Regions from separate parts of the Allobrachymonas denitrificans genome, predicted to be linked through region 1. Evidence: predicted binding sites of a transcription regulator. Region 1 holds the regulator's gene; each other region holds the start of a gene.

What was found. The regulator sigma-54, encoded in region 1, starts transcription at its own class of promoters, with help from an activator protein. The targets are predictions, from matches to a motif close to TGGCANGNAANCTGCTTT.
Region 2: glnA (type I glutamate--ammonia ligase) is a predicted target of sigma-54. The motif match lies at 3,905-3,922, and genes of this name have one in related genera.
Region 3: KKQ75_RS10840 (TorF family putative porin) is a predicted target of sigma-54. The motif match lies at 3,816-3,833, and genes of this name have one in related genera.

The regions. Positions count from the first base shown of each region.
Region 1 is NZ_CAJQUA010000001.1:2,170,542-2,176,578, forward strand. Features, by position in the region: gene argS (arginine--tRNA ligase) at 1-337, shown strand, start outside; gene KKQ75_RS13150 (SPOR domain-containing protein) at 355-1,227, shown strand; gene KKQ75_RS10150 (thiol:disulfide interchange protein DsbA/DsbL) at 1,354-2,016, shown strand; gene lptA (lipopolysaccharide transport periplasmic protein LptA) at 2,103-2,765, shown strand; gene lptB (LPS export ABC transporter ATP-binding protein) at 2,762-3,583, shown strand; gene rpoN (RNA polymerase factor sigma-54) at 3,590-5,263, shown strand; gene KKQ75_RS10170 (hypothetical protein) at 5,410-5,913, shown strand.
Region 2 is NZ_CAJQUA010000001.1:217,063-223,099, reverse strand. Features, by position in the region: gene ntrC (nitrogen regulation protein NR(I)) at 1-482, opposite strand, end outside; gene glnL (nitrogen regulation protein NR(II)) at 557-1,651, opposite strand; gene KKQ75_RS01010 (hypothetical protein) at 1,685-2,242, opposite strand; gene glnA (type I glutamate--ammonia ligase) at 2,409-3,824, opposite strand; gene KKQ75_RS01000 (competence/damage-inducible protein A) at 4,207-5,040, opposite strand; gene KKQ75_RS00995 (EI24 domain-containing protein) at 5,076-6,029, opposite strand.
Region 3 is NZ_CAJQUA010000001.1:2,322,937-2,328,973, reverse strand. Features, by position in the region: gene KKQ75_RS10855 (GMC family oxidoreductase) at 1-1,072, shown strand, start outside; gene KKQ75_RS10850 (ammonium transporter) at 1,289-2,617, opposite strand; gene KKQ75_RS10845 (P-II family nitrogen regulator) at 2,646-2,984, opposite strand; gene KKQ75_RS10840 (TorF family putative porin) at 3,017-3,775, opposite strand; gene KKQ75_RS10835 (dienelactone hydrolase family protein) at 4,070-4,780, shown strand; gene KKQ75_RS10830 (copper chaperone PCu(A)C) at 4,854-5,321, opposite strand; gene KKQ75_RS10825 (CsbD family protein) at 5,712-5,927, shown strand.

The DNA of each region.
Region 1 (6,037 bases):
GCTGGCGCAGTGGCAGGAGAAGGACGGCGGCAAGCTCGCCGATCTGGCCGGCGCCAACCTGGCCGCCCTCGACACGCCCGCCGCCCAGGCCCTGCTGTTGAAGTTGTCACAGTATCCCGACATGCTTGCCGGCGCGGCTGCCGACTTTGCCCCGCATGATGTAACCTTTTACCTGCGCGAACTGGCGGCCAGCTATCACAGCTACTATGATGCCGAACGCATCCTGGTGGATGATGCCGCTGTGCGCCTGGCGCGTCTGGCGCTGGTGGCGGCCACCCGCCAGGTGCTGGCCAACGGCCTGTCCATGCTCGGCGTCTCCGCGCCCGAGAAAATGTAACGATTTCAAAGAGACCTATGGCTGCAGTCCGTCCCTCTGCCCGTCCCGTCCGCTCCACGCTGCCCGCACGCCAGCGCGGCATCGGTGTGCTTGGCTTCATCGTCGGCATCGTCGTCGGCCTGGCCGTGGCGCTCGCCGTGGCGGTATACGTCACCAAGGTGCCCACGCCCTTCACCGACAAGGCCGTCGGCCGCTCGGCCCAGCAGCAGGCGGAAGAGGATGCCCGCCTGAAGAACTGGGATCCCAACGCCGGCCTGCAGGGCAAGAAGGGCGCTGCGCCCCCGCCCGTGCAGGAATCGCCCAAGGAAGAGCCGGCACCCGAGCCGGACAAGGCACCCGTCGAAGAGCCCAAGGCCCAGCCTACCCCTGAAAAGACCGACAACCACCCTGAAGTACTGGGCGACCGCGAACAGGAGCTGGCCAAGGCGCGTGAAGACGCTGCTGCCAAGGCCCAGGCCGACCTGAAGGCCCAGGAAGAAGCCCGCGCCAAGGCCCGTGCCGAAGCCAGGGCCAAGGCCGATGCCGAGGCAAAAGCCAAGGCCGAGCGCGCCAACGCCTCCACCGACCCGATCGGCGCCCTGGTGGAATCGCGCACGGCCAAGCCGGCCGCGCCCGCCCCGGCACCCAAGCCTGCGGCCACCAGCGGCAGCGAGCCCTTCGTCTACTTCGTGCAGGCCGGCGCCTTCCGCAACCAGAACGAGGCCGACGCCCAGCGCGCCCGCCTGTCCCTGCTGGGCATGAACGCACGCATCACCGAGCGCGACCAGGCCGGCCGCACCATCTACCGCGTGCGCCTGGGCCCCTTCTCCAGCAAGGCCGACGCCGATTCTGCACGCAGCCGCGTGGAAGGCAACGGCATGGAAGCCGCACTGGTGCGCGTGCAGCGCTGAATTCCCTGCAAAGGCGCGCTGTTTGTTACAACCGGGCAGCGCAGCCCTGCAACTTTGCCCTAGCATCGTGGTCTGACTGACATCTGCGCCCCGGGCGCAGTCCGTATTCGACCCTGGAGCATCCGAATGAAACGACGCGAATTCGCTATCGCCGGCGCAGCCGGCACCGCCGCAGTGGCAGGCCTGGCCGGCATGGGCCTGCAGGCCAACGCCCAGCAAGCTCCGGCGCAGGCCGTGGCCGGCAAGGACTACATGGTCCTGAAAAAGCCCGCCAGCACGGATGCCCCCAAGGGCAAGGCCGAAGTCGCCGAATTCTTCGGCTACTGGTGCCCGCACTGCCACAGCTTCGAGCCCGAGTTCAACGCCTGGCTCAAGCAGGTGCCGCCGCAGGTGGTGGTGCGCCGCGTGCCCGTGGCCTTCCGTCCCGAAATGGCACCGCTGCAGCGCATGTTCTATGCGCTGGAAACGCTGGGCTATGTCGGCCTGATGCACGGCCGCGTGTTCGATGCCATCCACAAGCAGCGCATCAACCTGATGACGGACGCCAACATACTGGCCTGGGCGGCCCAGCAGCCCGAACTCAAGGGCCGCTTCGAACAGGCTTACAAATCCTTCGGCATGGACGCCAAGCTGCGCCGTGCCAACCAGCTGGCCATGGACTATGGCATCGAGGGCGTGCCCTCGCTGGGCGTGGCCGGCAAGTTCTACATCGATGGCGAAACCGCCAAGGGCCTGACCCGCGGCCTGCAGATCGCCACGACCCTGGCCCTCCAGGCGGCCAAGGGCTGACCGGCGCTGGCGGCCGCCCCGGCCGCCTCGCTACAATGGCTGCATCCCCTCTTGCCGGTGCCTGTGCACCGGCCCAACGACACTCCATGAAACAAGTCCTGCTTTCCAGCGTCGTCGCCCTGCTGTGCAGCACCATGCTGCTGCCCGCGCACGCCGAACTGGCCGACCGCAACAAGCCCATGAACGTGGAAGCGGACGCCATGCAGTACGACGACCTGAACAAGATCAGCACCTTCACCGGCCGCGTGGTGGCGACCAAGGGCACCATCATCCTGCGCGCCGGCAAAGTCGAGGTAAGACAGGATGCCCAGGGGAACCAGCATACGCTCGCCATCAGTGACGGGAAGCGACCCGTCTTCATGCGCCAGAAACGCGAAGGCCTGAACGAGTTCTTCGAGGGCGAAGGCGCACGTATCGAGCGTGATGAGCTGAGCCAGATCACCCGTCTTATCGGCAACGCCAAGCTGCGTCGCCTGGTCGGCAACACGCTGGCGGATGAAGTGGTGGGCGACACCATCGTCTACAACGAAGTGACCGAGACCTACAACGTGGTGGGCGGCCCGTCCACCGCGGCGGGCGGCGCGGCTGCCGGTGCCGTGCCGGCAGGCCGCGTGCGGGCCACCATCGTGCCAGTCGGCCCGGGTGGCAGCCGCGTCGTGCCCGGCGCCAAGCCGGCGGCCACCGCACCTGCCGCCCCTCGCACCGGCACCACGCTGCGCCCGAGCAGCGCCATCGGGAACCGCCAATGACCGCCGCCGCCGAACTCCGCGAGCCCGCTTTGGCCGCTGCCACCGGCGCGGCCGACGCTCTGACGGCCACCGATACCGGCAGCCAGCTCGTGGTGCGCCATTTGCAGAAGACCTACGGCCGGCGCAAGGTGGTCAAGGACGTCTCGCTCACCGTGCGCAAGGGCGAAGTGGTCGGCCTGCTCGGCCCCAACGGCGCCGGCAAGACCACGTCCTTCTACATGATCGTCGGCCTGATCCGCGCCGATGGCGGCACCATTTCCATCGACGGCGAGCCGATCGAGGACATGCCGATCCACCGCCGCTCGCGCATGGGCCTGTCCTACCTGCCGCAGGAAGCCTCCATCTTCCGCAAGCTCACGGTGGAGGAAAACATCCGCGCCGTGCTCGAACTGCAGGTGGACGAACGCGGCCGCAAGCTGGGCCGCAACGACATCGACAGCCAGCTCAACGCGCTGCTGGAAGACCTGCACATTGCACAACTGCGCGAATCGCCTGCGCTGGCGCTGTCCGGCGGCGAGCGCCGCCGCGTCGAGATCGCCCGCGCCCTGGCCACGCAGCCGCGCTTCATCCTGCTGGACGAACCCTTTGCCGGCATCGACCCGATCGCCGTGCTCGAGATCCAGCGCATCATCCAGTTCCTGAAGCAGCGCGGCATCGGCGTGCTCATCACCGACCACAACGTGCGGGAAACGCTGGGTATCTGCGATCATGCCTGCATCATCAGCGACGGCACCGTCCTGATGGAAGGCACGCCCGAAGAAATCGTCGCCAACCCCGAGGTGCGCCGCGTCTATCTGGGCGAACACTTCCGCATGTAGGACGGCATGAAGCCCGGCCTGCAGCTGCGCACCGCCCAGGGGCTGGCGCTCACGCCGCAACTGCAGCAGTCGATCCGGCTGCTGCAACTGTCCACGCAGGAGCTGCAGCAGGAATTGCAGCAGGCGCTGGCCGAGAACCCGTTTCTGGAGTTGCTGGAAGATGGGGAAGGCTCCCTTCCCGAGTCCGCTTCGGGCGACGATGACACCCAGGCTGAACCGGCCGACGCATTCGCGAGCGGGGATTTCCGCGCGGAAGCAGCGGCTGCTTCCGGGGCCGATGCCTACGACAATGAAACTACCGCCAGTTCCTCCGCGCTCAACGACGCCGCCAGCGTGCTGGCCGATGATGCCGCCCCAGGCAGCGCCGGCCCGGCCGAGGAGGGCGACGAGGCTCTGTGGCAACACGGACAGGATTCCGGCAGCGACGCCCCCGAAACCGGGGATGCAGCCGCCTCCGAATCGCGCGACAGCTGGGAAACCGACACTCCTTACCCCTCCGCCCCCGCCAGCGGCGACGACGACTGGCAGGACCGCCTGCAGGCCGCCACCAGCCTGACCGAGCACCTGGAACAGCAGGCCCACGCCCTACGTCTGGATCCGCAGGAGCAGGCCGCCCTGCAATGCCTGATCGATTCGCTCGACGAGCGCGGCTGGCTGGCCGATTCGCTGGACGAGCTGGCCGACTCCCTGCTGCCGCAGCTGGCGGACGACAGCAGCACCATCGAGGAACAGCGCGAGGAATTGCTGCACCTGCTCACCATGGCACTGCGCCTGCTGCAGGCCATGGAACCGGCCGGCGTGGGCGCACGCGACCTGGCCGAGTGCCTGCGCCTGCAGCTGGCGACGGACCGTCTGGCCGCCCACCCTGCCGCCAGCACCGCGCGCGCCGTGCTGGCGCAGCCGCTGGACCTGCTGGCACGCCGCGACATCCGCAGCCTGGCGCGCCAGACCGGCAGCCCGGCCGATTCCGTCAAGGCCGCCCTGCAGCTGATCGCCACGCTGGAGCCGCAACCGGCGCGCCGCTTCGCCCCGGCCGAGCGCGAATTCATCGTGCCCGATGCCGTGGTGCATCGCCTGCCCGCGCGCGCGGGCATGACAGGCTGGCAGGTGCAGCTCCACGCCGAAGCCCTGCCGCGCTTGCAGGTCCAGGAACGCTATGCCGCCCTGCTGCGCCAGCATCGCGACGGCAGCGCCGAGGCCCTGCAGCAGCAGCTCAACGAGGCGCGCTGGCTGGTGCGCAGCCTGCAACAGCGCCAGGACACGCTGCTACGCGTGAGCGAGGCCATCGTGCAGCGGCAGGCCCGCTTCCTGGCCGAAGGCCCGCTGGCCATGCAACCGCTGGTGATGCGCGAGATTGCCGACACGCTGGGCCTGCACGAATCCACCATCAGCCGCGTCTGCAGCGGCAAGTACCTGTCCACGCCGTGGGGCACCTTCGAGCTGAAGCACTTCTTCGGCTCCGGCCTGGCCAGCGAGGACGGCAGCAGCACCAGCAGCACCGCGGTGCGCACGCTGATCGCGCAATGGATCGCCGAGGAGCCAGCGCGCAAGCCGCTCAGCGACAGCCGCCTGTGCGAGCTGCTGCAGGAGCGCGGCATCCAGTGCGCGCGCCGCACCGTCGCCAAGTACCGCGAGCAGCTGCGCATCCCCCCGGCGCACCTGCGCAAGAGCCTCGATTAAGGTCGCCTGCGGCCTACTCCTGCGTCGTCCGCGGGCTGACAGCGCCTCGCCCTGCTCTCCCACGAAGCGCCCCCGGCTGTGTTTCCACAATGGAGCCCATGCAGCCGGAAAGAGCTGCATGCCCCCCAACCCGACAGGAGATACGCATGAACACCCCCAACAACCCCCATAACGTTCCCGAAACCCCGCAGGACGCCCGGGAAGAAGCCAGCACCGTCGGCATGGCCGGTGGCGCCTTGGCTGGTGCCGCTGCAGGTGCAGCCATCGGCGCTGCGGCTGCCGGCCCCGTCGGCGTGATCGCCGGTGGCGTGATTGGCGCGCTGACCGGTGGCGTGGTCGGCTACACCGCCGTGGATTCGGCCGACCCCAACTATGCCTACTGGGAAGACAGCTACCAGAGCCAGCCCGGCTACCGTGCCGACTACGACTACACGCGCGACTACAGCCCCGCCTACCGTCTGGGCTACCAGGGCCGCGGCGTCTACGCCGGCCGCAGCTGGGACGAATCGGAAGCCGACCTGGCGCGCGACTGGGACACCATCAAGGGCGACTCCCGCCTGACCTGGGAAGAGGCCAAGGCCTCCGCCCGCTCCGCCTGGCACCGTGTCGAGGAAGCCCTGCCGGGCGATGCGGACGGCGACGGCCGCTAAGCCGCACGGCAGCGCCCAATGAAAAACCCCGGCAGGTCATACACCGCGCCGGGGTTTAATGCGGCACCTGGCTATGGTGCGGCTGAAAAAGCTGGCATGAATTCCGCAGCATGCCCTGCGCGCG
Region 2 (6,037 bases), 2.0 Mb from region 1:
CCGATGGCGCGAAATACTTCCTGCATCGCCGGCGCCTGCCCCAGCATTTCCTGCGCCAGCTCGGGCTGCTCACCGGAGCGCTCGGGCTCCGCAGCCCCCCTTCTCTGCTCCACCGCACGCCGCACCAGTTCCACCGCGCGCTGCACATCGAACGGCTTGGGCAGATACTCGTAGGCCCCGCCCTGGAACGCCGACACCGCACTGTCCAGATCGGAAAACGCCGTCATCACGATCACCGGCAACTGCGGATATGCCGCATGCACCCGCGCCAGCAGATCCAGCCCCGATAGTCCGGCTGCATCCGGCATGCGGATGTCGCTCACCAGCACCTCCGGCACGCCATGGGTGGCCGGGTCTTCCAGCGCCGCCAGCACCTGGCTCGGACTCTCGAAAGCGGTGGAAGGCAGCTGCGCGCGCTGCAGCGCCCGCTCCAGCACGAAGCGGATGGAAGCGTCGTCGTCAACAATCCAGACTGATTTCATGGCGTGCACCTTGTTGGGAATGCCAGTATGCACCTTTTTGGTGCATGCTAGCGACCACCCGTGCACCAGCGCGATCAGACCAGAGGAATCGTCACGCGGAACACGGTGTGTCCCGGCGCACTTTCGCATTCAATCAGGCCATGGTGCTGCTGCACGAACGACTGGGCCAGGGTCAGCCCCAAACCGGTCCCCTCGGCCTTGCCGGTTACCAGCGGATAGAACACCTGTTCCAGCAGCCCGGGCGCGATGCCCGGACCGTTATCGATCACAAGCAATTCCAGTGCCAGTTTGTGCCGCTGCCTGCCCAGCGTGATCTGTCGCACCACCCGCGTGCGCAGGGTAATGCAGGCCGTGCCCTCCTGCATCTGCGGCCGCAGCGCCTGTGCGGCATTGCGCACGATGTTCAGCACTGCCTGGATCAATCGCTCGCGGTCTCCCTGAAACTCCGGAATCGACGCGTCATAGTCGCGCACCACCGTCAGCCCGGACGGAAACTCCGCCAGCACCAGCCGCTGCACATGCTCGCAGATCTCGTGGATATTCACCGACTCGCGCTTGGGGGCGCTGCGATGCGGCGCCAGCATGCGGTCCACCAGCGCCTGCAGGCGGTCGGCTTCGCGCACGATCACCTGCGTGTACTCCTTGAGCGCCGCATCCTCCAGCTCCATTTCGAGCAGCTGCGCGGCCCCGCGCAGCCCGCCGAGCGGATTCTTGATCTCGTGCGCGAGGTTGCGCACCAGCTCCTTGTGCGCCTGCGCCTCTGCCAGCAGACGGTCTTCCCGTTCGTGGCGTGCCTGCGTGTCCAGCGGCAGCATCTCGATCACCACCTGGTCCGGCTGCTCCCCTTGTTCCACCACCACATGCACGGGCAAGGGCTCCTGTCCCGGGCGCAGCAACTGGCTGTCATAGCGCAATGCAGAAAAGGCGCCGCTGCCCGCATCGCGCACCGCCCGCGCAAACGCGGCCGGATCAGCCATGCTGCGATCCAGCGCCAGGCCGTGCAGCAGCTGGCGCGACAGGCCCCAGGCGTTTTCCAGTGCCGTGTTTGCAAAGCGGATGCGCGCATCCTGACCGACTACGGCAATCAGCGTGGCCAGCCGGTCGAAGGCCGCAAACGCGGAGTCAGGGTGCGTAGGCGCTGCAGCAGTGGGCGATTCGGAGGGGCTCATGATGCTGCCATGCTAGCGCACGACGATCTCGGATCAACTGCCCGCTCGGCCCAGTTCGCGCTGCAGGCCGGCAATATCGCTCTCCGCCCGCTGGATGCCGGCACGCAGGCCGGACACGCGGTCGAGGTATTTCTGGTAGTTTTTCGCCTCGCTGCCCAGACGCTCCGGCTCGCCATTGTTGTATTCGCGGCGCAACTCGCCCAGGCGCTGCATGGCCTTGTTCAGCTCGGCCTGCAGGATGCTGCGCGCACCGCCATCACGGGCGCGCTGCACCGAACTGGCCACCACATGACGCGAGGCCGGCAGGCTCACTGCCTGTACATTGGCAGCCGGCCGACGCGGCGCTGCGGCCCTGGCGACTGCCACCGGCTGCCCGCCTCCGCGGCCGGCATTGCGCACCACCGTCACCGCACCGCCCGTTACCAGCACACAGCCGCCACGCTGGATGCTGCTGGGCTGGTTGGTGTATTCATTGCCGCAGCGATAGACGCTGCCCGAAGCCTGTGCAGACGCAGCCACCATGCCCGCCAGGAGAAACACGGCAGCAGAAGCAGCAGACGACAACAGGTGGAAAAAACGCAGGCGGACCATGGCACAGAACATCATCATCCCTGCCCGCCCATGCAAGGCGGAGCAGCAACATTCACTAAAACCAAAATACTATATCGCAACTCGATGAAAATTTCGTGAAGACATGGTAACGCCCCCGCCATGAAAAAAGCGGCCGAAGCCGCCTTTTCCTGGGGTCATCACTGCATCACAGCGAATAGTACATGTCGAATTCCACCGGGTTCACCTGGATGCGCACACGGTTCACTTCGGTCATCTTCAGGTCGATGTAGGCATCGAGCATGCTGTCGGAGAACACGCCGCCCTTGGTCAGGAAGGCACGGTCCTTGTCCAGCTCTTCCAGCGCCTGGTCCAGGCTGTGGCACACGGTCGGGATCAGCTTGTCCTCTTCCGGCGGCAGGTGGTACAGGTCCTTGGTGGCGGCTTCGCCCGGATGGATCTTGTTCTCCACGCCGTCCAGACCGGCCATCAGCAGGGCCGCAAAGCCCAGGTAGGGGTTCATCAGCGGATCCGGGAAGCGGGCCTCGACGCGGCGTGCCTTGTCGCTGGCCACGTGCGGGATGCGGATGGAAGCGGAACGGTTGCGGCTGGAATAGGCCAGCTTCACCGGCGCCTCGAAGTGCGGCACCAGGCGCTTGTAGCTGTTGGTGCCGGGGTTGGTGATGGCGTTCAGGGCACGGGCGTGCTTGATGATGCCGCCGATGTAGTACAGGGCGAAATCGGAGAGGCCGGCATAGCCGTTGCCGGCGAACAGGTTCTTGCCGTCCTTCCACACGGACTGGTGCACGTGCATGCCGGAGCCGTTGTCACCGTGGTAGGGCTTGGGCATGAAGGTGGCGGTCTTGCCATAGGCGTTGGCCACGTTCCAGATCACGTACTTCTGCAGCTGCGTCCAGTCGGCGCGCTCCACCAGCGTGCTGAACTTGGTGCCGATCTCGTTCTGGCCAGCACCGGCCACTTCGTGGTGGAACACCTCGACCGGGATGCCCAGCGATTCGAGGATCAGCACCATTTCGGCGCGCATGTCCTGCGTGCTGTCGACCGGGGGCACGGGGAAGTAGCCCCCCTTGGTGGTGGGACGGTGGCCCTTGTTGCCACCATCGAACTGGCGGCCGCTGTTCCAGGGCGCTTCGTATTCGTCGATGGTGTAGAACGTGTTGCCCGGCTCGGTGCTCCAGCGCACGTTGTCGAAAATGAAGAACTCGGGTTCGGGACCGAAGTAGGCGGTGTCGCCCAGGCCGGAGGCCTTCAGGTAGGCTTCGGCGCGCTTGGCGATGGAACGCGGATCGCGGTCATAGGCCTTGCCGTCACCCGGTTCCAGCACGTCGCAGCTCAGAATCAGCGTGGTTTCTTCGAAGAAGGGGTCGATGTTGGCGGTGTTGGGATCGGGCATCAGCAGCATGTCCGACGCCTCGATGCCTTTCCAGCCGGCCACGGAAGAACCGTCGAAGGCATGGCCCTCGTTGAATTTTTCTTCGTCAAAGTGGGAGATCGGCACGGTCACGTGCTGTTCCTTGCCACGCGTATCGGTGAAACGGAAGTCGACGAACTTGACTTCGTTTTCTTCGACCATTTTCATCACATCAGCGACGTTCTTTGCCATGCTGTTTCTCCTCAAGAGGTTACGTATAGGTTGTCATCCGGTCTGGCATACAGGCGACCTTCCCGGGTCTGACAGCAATACAAGCAGGAAGCGTGCCAACTTTCAAGACCAACAGAAACAGTGCCTGTCCACCGAGCCCGGCTCCTGTGACAGAAAGGTTTCGCCTGTGATTGTGCACCTTCGGAGCATGCTTTGGCCGGGCGAAATGCCGCTGGCGCGAGAAAATTTCCCGGAGCGCCGCGGGCGGCATTGCGGGCAACCGCCGCGTGCTTCGGTCGAATGGAGGACATCGCACCAAATTGGTGCATTTGCGCAACCAAGGAGATGCACCCAATCGGTGCACAGTTTGTCGGACGCTGCCCCATGCCGGCGCCAGCCGTGCCTACAGCGCTGCGGGATGCTGCACCGGCCCGAGTTCGCAACCCAGGCTGCGCAAGCCCGCCATCATTTCGGCAAAGGCCTGCGTCACCTGTGCCGGATCGCCTTTCACCCCCAGATCGATATGGGGACCATGCACGGGGTGCTGCAGCGTGGGCAGGCTGAACACCCTGATGCCGGGATAACGCGCCTCCAGCGCTTCCATCATCGGCGTCAGCATGGCTTCCGAGGCGTTCTTGACCACCACCGCATTTTCGGCCCAGGCACGCTGGTCGAACCAGAACGCGTAATAGGTATCGAGCACCCACTCCATCATGGGCCAGGCCATGGCAGGAAAGCCGGGGAAGAAATGCACATGCCCGACCGAAAAGCCCGGAATCCGGTTGTAGGGATTGGGCACGATCTGCGCCCCCTGCGGAAATACCCCCATCTGCAGGCGCTGCTGGTGGTCTGCGCTTTCGGGCTCGAAAGAGATGCCCTTTTGCTCCGCCAGCTCGGCAAAACGCTGGTCGATCAGCACTTTCGCCTGCGGCTGCAGGACCAGTGGCACCCCCAGCGCTTCGGCTGCGGCCTGGCGCGTCTGGTCATCGGGTGTGGCGCCAATGCCGCCACAGGAGAACACCACGTCACCACTCGCCAGCACCTGGCGCAACTGCGCAGCGATATCGGCCCGCGCATCCCCCACCATGTGCACATAGGACAGCGTCAGCCCGCGCGCGGCCAGCAACTCGATGGTCTTGGGCAGATGCTGGTCGGAGCGGCGGCCGGACAGCAGTTCATCACCCACCAGCAGCAGACCGAAGCGTGGCAGCGTGACATGCGGGGGCGGGGACGGCAGCACGATGCCGGACGGATCAAGCGGGGTCGGGGAATTCACGAAACCTCCCTGTTGGCAGTGTCAGTAGGGCCTGGCACGGCAGCAGGCGGCAGGGCCGCGGACTCTCCGGCGCCGGTGGCGGACGCACGCCCGACTTCGCGTGCCTGTACATCCAGCGTGGTCTGCACGCCAGTCGAGCCGCGGTAGCCGGATTCCTGCTCCTGCCGCAACTGCTGCAGGGCCTGCAGGCAGAAGTGGCTGAACCAGAGCGAAGAGAAGGCAAACACCAGCGCATAAATCCAGATTGCCGCCGGAATCAGCACCACGAAAGCGGCAATGAACACCGCCGCCGAAGCCCACACCACGCTCGGCGCAGCGCCCAGCAGGCCGGTGACGATGCCCATGGTCAGCAGTTCCAGTCGATGGCGCTGCATCAGGGCACGGCGCTCCTGCCTGCTGGCGTGCTCGGCCCAGGCGTCGAAACTCATCACGCGATAGGTCAGCCAGCCCCAGATCAGCGGCGGCACCACCAGCATCAGGGGAGGAAGAAACCAGAGTGGAATGCTCACCATCAGCAGCATCAGCGCCAGCAGCGTGTGGCCGAGCGACCAGCCCAGGCTGCCGAAAAAGCCGGCTCCGTGGCGACGCTCGAGATCGGGAAAGCGGCGTGCCCCCACCATCTTCACCAGCGCCGGCGTCATCAATGTGGCCACCGCCAGCAGCGAGAGGATCACGATCAGCGGCGTCACCAGCACCACCACCACCAGCGCCGGCACCACCGACTTGAATTGCGGCACGCCCAGCCAGTCGAAGCCCTGGTCGATCACGGTCTGTACCGCCGTGCCATCCAGCCAAAGACGCACCGCATCCACCACCGGCCACCAGCCCCACTGGGCAAAGGCCAGGCCCGCCAGCACCATCAGCAGCAGCGGCAGCAGGGAGAGCAGGATAACGCGCGGATGCAGGCAGTAGGCCACCGCGCGCCAGAAGGCATCCAGCATGATTTTCATGGCATGCA
Region 3 (6,037 bases), 150 kb from region 1:
CGCGGCCAAGGCCTTTCTGCGCCCGACCTGCCTGCGCCGACCCAATTTCACGCTGTGGACCGGGAGCCAGGTGGCACGCCTGCTGTTCGAGCCGGCCCAGGGGAACCAGCCCCCGCGCTGCACCGGTGTGGAGGTCTGGAACGGGCGCGAACGCGTAACGGCCATGGCTGCCGGCGAGGTCATCCTGAGCGCCGGCAGCATCGGCTCGGCCCAGCTGCTGCAGCTCTCGGGCGTTGGGCCGGCGGACCTGCTGCAGCAGCACGGCATTGCACCCGTCGCCGAGCTGCCCGGTGTCGGCGCCAATCTGCAGGACCACCTGCAGATCCGCTCGGTCTACAAGGTGCGCGACGTGCGCACGCTCAATACGCTGTCGGCCAGTCTGCGTGGCAAGGCCGGCATCGGGCTGGAATACCTGCTGCGGCGCAGCGGCCCGATGAGCATGGCACCCAGCCAGCTGGGCGCTTTCACCCGCAGCAGCGAGGACTATGCCTGGCCGAATATCGAATACCACGTGCAGCCGCTGTCGCTGGAGGCTTTCGGCGAACCGCTGCACGGTTTCGATGCCTTCACCGCCAGCGTCTGCAACCTGAACCCCGGCAGCCGCGGCACGGTGCGCATCAAGAGCCCGCGCTTCAGCGATGCGCCGGCAATCGCACCCAATTATCTCGCTACCGAAGAAGACCGCAAGGTGGCCGCAGACAGCCTGCGCGTGACGCGGCGCATCGTGGCGCAGCCGGCGCTGCAGCCGTATGCGCCGGAAGAATTCAAGCCCGGCGTGCAATACCAGACGGACGAGGAGCTGGCGCGGCTGGCCGGCGATATTGCCAGCACGATCTTCCACCCCGTAGGCACCACCAGAATGGGACGCGACGACGATCCCCTGGCCGTGGTGGACAGCCGCCTGCGCGTGCGCGACGGGCGCGGCGGCCGGATTGCCGGTCTGCGCGTGGTGGATGCCGGCATCATGCCCACCATCACCAGCGGCAATACCAACAGCCCGACGCTGATGATTGCCGAGAAGGCGGCGCAATGGATTGCCGCAACACACGCCCGAGATGGCGATCCCGGGTAATCCCCATGTGGTATTCAGGGTAATTCAGGGAAAACCTTGACAGGCCCATGTAAGCCCAGTGGATATAGTTGAGTTACTCGCTGCTTCGGCAATCCGCAGCAGTGGCGAGGGATGAGGAGACAAACCAAATCGAGTGCACCATGCACCAAGCCGATACCTGAACGGTATCGGCTTTTTTTATTCCGGCGGCCGGCGCGTGGCCGGCCGCACATGCCCTCAACGGACGTAGGCAGATTCGCCATGGCTGCTGATGTCGAGACCGACGCGTTCGTCCTCCTCGCTCACGCGCAGTCCGATCAGCTTGTCGACCAGCACAAAGGCCAGTAGCGAGACCACTGCAGACCAGACCAGCGTGATCAGCACGCCCTCGGCCTGCACCCACAACTGGTGCAGCATGGCGTAATCGGCTGCGCCCGTGCCGCCCAGTGCCGGAGCGCTGAACACCCCGGTGAGCAAGGCCCCCAGAATGCCGCCCACGCCGTGCACGCCGAAAGCATCAAAGGCATCGTCCACGCCCAGCAGGCGCTTGAGTCCGGTCACGCCCCAGAAACACACGGGGCCGGCGGCGATGCCCAGCACAATGGCGCCCATCGGGCCGACGGTACCGGCAGCCGGCGTGACGACCACCAGGCCGGCGATGGCGCCCGAGGCGGCACCCAGCATGGACGGCTTGCGTCCCAGCAGGCGTTCGGTGGTAATCCACGACAGGGTGGCTGCAGCGGCCGCACCCAGCGTGTTGACGAATGCCAGCGCCGCCACGCCGCTGGCTTCGAGTGCGGAACCGGCGTTGAATCCGAACCAGCCCACCCACAGCAGCGCAGCGCCCACCATGGTCAGGGTCAGGCTGTGCGGCATCAGCGCTTCGCGTCCCAGGCCGATACGCCGGCCCACCAGTCTCGCTCCCACCAGGCCGGCCACGCCGGCATTGATGTGCACCACGGTGCCGCCGGCAAAATCCAGCGCGCCCTTGCCGAACAGATAGCCCTGCCCCGACCACACCATGTGGGCAATCGGCAGGTAGCTGAACGTGAGCCACAGCACGATGAACGCCAGTACCGCAGAAAAGCGGACGCGCTCGGCAAATGCGCCGACGATGATGCCGCAACTGATCGCGGCAAACGAGCCCTGAAAGGCAACGAATGCCAGTTCAGGCAGCTTGGACTGCGCGCTGAAGGTGTCCGACAGGCTGGCGGCGTTCACACCGGCGAGGAACAGCTTGCCGAAGTCACCCAGCACGGCATTGCCACCGCTGAAGGCCAGGCTGTAGCCGAATACCAGCCAGAGCACGCTGACCAGCGCGAACACGACAAAAACCTGCATCAGCACCGACAGCATGTTCTTGGCGCGCGCCATGCCGCCGTAGAACAGCGCCAGACCGGGAATGCTCATCATCACGACCAACAGTGTGGCCGTCAGCAACCAGGCGACATCGCCCTTGTTGACGCTGGCCTCAGCGACCGCAGCGGGCGCTGCCTGCGCCCAGACGGCGGGGGCAAGCAGCATGCCGGACAGGCCGGCGAGCAGGAAAAAAATGGGCTTTCTCATGATCAGGATCCTCCCGAGTTTCTGCCAGTTACAGGGCAACACTGCCGCTCTCGCCAGTGCGAATGCGGATGACCTGTTCCAGGCTAGTGACAAAAATCTTGCCGTCGCCGATCTTGCCGGTGCGCGCGCTGCTCTCGATCGCCTCGAGCGCCTGCTCCAGCAGCGCGTCATCCACGGCGGCCTCAAGCTTCACCTTGGGCAGAAAGTCGACCACGTATTCGGCGCCCCGGTATAGTTCGGTATGGCCCTTCTGGCGGCCAAAGCCTTTCACTTCGGTGACGGTAATGCCCTGCACGCCAATCTCGGACAGGGCCTCGCGGACTTCATCGAGCTTGAAGGGCTTGATGATGGCGGTGATGAGTTTCATGTTGCTTCCCCTGAGTGTGAATGTGATGTTGACTAGAAAACGGCCTTGAGTCCGGCAATGGCGCGCGGACGGTTGATATCGCCCCAGCTGGTGCGCCGGTCGGCACCCGCAATCCCGGCAGTCAGGGTCAGGTGCGGCTGGAATTCCCAGGCCAGTCCCAGGCTGTAGTCCGAATAGTCCGACAGGCCGCCGGCGCGCACCTGCGCAGGCAGGAAGGTGTGGCCGAGTGCTGCCTGCAAGCCCAGGCCGGAACCCAGCGGGTGGCTCCAGGCAAGGTTCACATAGCCGGTTCCGCGACCGCCGTCGAGTCCGAAATAGCGACGCGACACAGTGTGCGAGTACTTCAGCGTCAGTTCTTCCCAGCTGCCGGCCGCGTAGACTTCGGTGGTGTTGAGGCGTGCATCTCCCGGATACTGGTAGCGCAATAGGCCGAAATCCCAGTTCACCGGGCCCGTGCTGGTACGGTAGCCACCATAGAAATCCATTTCTACGCGGGCATCCTTGTTCAGGCGCACGCTGGAATTCCAGTTGCCCAGATAAAAGCCGTTGGCAAAACTGTAGTCGAGCCCGCCCTGCAGCGCCGGGCGCACGGCGCGGGTCTTGCCGCTGTCGGAGACATACTGGTCCTGGCCCCGATACTTGTAGAGGCTGACCAGCCCGACGTTGACGCTCAGGGGCGAAGGGGCCGCCTCGGGAGCAGGGCTGGTGGCAAGCTGCGCCAGGCAGGCTTGCGTCAGGAACAGGGACGGAATCAGGACGGCACTTGAACGGAGGGCAAAATTTCCCGGCATGGAACTTCCTTTCAGGATGTGGATGAGAGACATCCCAAGCCAAGCACAAAACATGCCAACTTCATTTTTTCGGTGCCCCACGCCGGGACTGCCCCCTTGCAAGCCCGTGCTCCGGTTTCCCATGCACACCCTTGTTGCAATTGCTTGCACTGCTTTGGTGCAATCACGGCCCTGTTGCCGGGAGTTGCCGGCCCGGAGCGCCGTGCAGCGAAGCAGCCGGCATAATCAGCCGCAAGTGCCCTGGCACCCAGACCGCCATCCCCGGCGGCATTCATCCATCGAGAGGAGACACCCATGAGCAACAGCCAGACCATCGACATCCAGTCCACCGACGGCACCGGCACGTTCAGTGCCTATGTCGCCGTTCCGCCCTCCGGCAAGGGGCCGGCACTGGTCATCTGCCAGGAAATCTTTGGCGTGAACGCCACCATGCGCGAGGTTGCCGACGGATTTGCACAGGAGGGTTTCGTGGCCGTGGTGCCGGATCTGTTCTGGCGCCTGGAGCCCGGCGTCGAGCTGGATTACACGCCGGAAGGCTGGCAGAGCGCGTTCGGCTTCTTCAACAGCTTCGACCAGGACGTGGGGACGCAGGACATTGCCGCCACCTTGCGCGCTGCACGCGCCCTGCCCGAATGCCAGCAGCACGACAAGGCCGGCGTAGTCGGCTATTGTCTGGGTGGCAAGATGGCCTATCTGGCAGCCTGTCGTACCGACGCAGCGGTGTCGGTCGGCTACTACGGTACCGGCATCGAGAACAGGCTGGACGAAATGGACAACATCCAGGGCCGGCTGGTGCTGCACTTTGCCGGCAATGACGAATACTGCCCGCCCGAGGCGCAGGCGCAAATCCGCGCCGCCGCCGAAGGCCGTGCGAATGTGGCCATTTACGACTATCCGGGGGTGCAGCATGCTTTCTCGCGTCCGCGCGGCGATCACTACGCTGCTGCCGCCGACGCGCTGGCACGCGCACGCACGCTGAAGGCGCTGCGCGAAGTGCTGCGCTGAACAGCCGCTGGGGGCGTCAAGCCCTTGCCAGGGGAATGGGCGACATGGCCAGCCCCCCGGCCACGGAGCGGGCTTAGTGCTTCATCATGGCGCCGTGCCCCTGGCTCCCCTGGGGCGCCAGGCTTTGCACGGTGGCCTGCACCTGCTTGGTGATGGTCTTGCCCTTGGCTGCGCCCTCGAAGGTCAGTGTCAGCGGCACCTGCTCGCCCGCCTTGAGCGGCTGCTTGAGGTCCATCAGCATCACGTGGTAGCCGCCCGGCTTCAGCTCGAGCGGCTTGCCCTTGCCCAGCGCAATGCCGTCCACGCGGCGCATTTTCATCACGTTGTCCTGCATCACCATCTCGTGGATCTCGGCCACGCCGGCCACAGGTGAACTGGCGGCAACCAGACGCAGATCCTGGTCGGCCTGCAGGCGCATGAAGGCACCGGTGGCACGCTGTGCCGGCACGGTGCCGCGCACCCAGGGATCGCTGACGGTGACATCGGCCTGTGCCAGTGTGGCGGCGCCAAACAGGGCGAGAGCAAGGGCGAGGTGTTTCATGAGATGACTCCGGGATAGGTTGAAAGCGCCGGCTTCGCCGAGGGGCCGGGTGCTGGGCATGCCTGCCGGATCACCGTTCCGCCAGCCTGCGCCATGCATGGCATTATGCCGGCCACGACCAGCAGCCGGCTTGATCCGGATCGGCCGGAGGCCACCTTCCTGCCTCCAGCGATTGCTCCGCTGGCCACCACCGGCGTACGCCTCGCAGCAAACGCGGCGGCGTCCGCCCTTTCCTACAGCCACTGGTTCCGGGTTCCTACGGGCAGGACTGACGCGGCCGCTTAGCATGAAAGCCATGGTTGCACTGCACCTGCCACCCAATGGCAAGGCAGCCATTCCGAAGCCATCCGGCTACCTGGAACGATCATGAAAGGAAACACCATGACTGCGATCAACAAGGACACCATCGAAGGCAACTGGAAACAGCTCAAGGGCAAGGTCAAGGAACAGTGGGGCAAGCTCACCGACGACGACCTGGACGTGATTGCCGGCAAGCGCGACCAGCTGGTCGGCCGCCTGCAGGAACGTGCCGGCATTGCCCGCGACGAGGCTGAAAAGCAGGTCAAGGATTGGGAAGGCCGCAATCCCGACTGGAAGTGGCTCTAATGCTGCCTTTGCGCACGCTGCTGTAACACCGGATCGCGTCGTCTGTGGACGGCGCTGGTCCCGAAATCCCCGCCGGCTTCGGCCTGCGGGGATTTTTGCGTTTGTGGGGC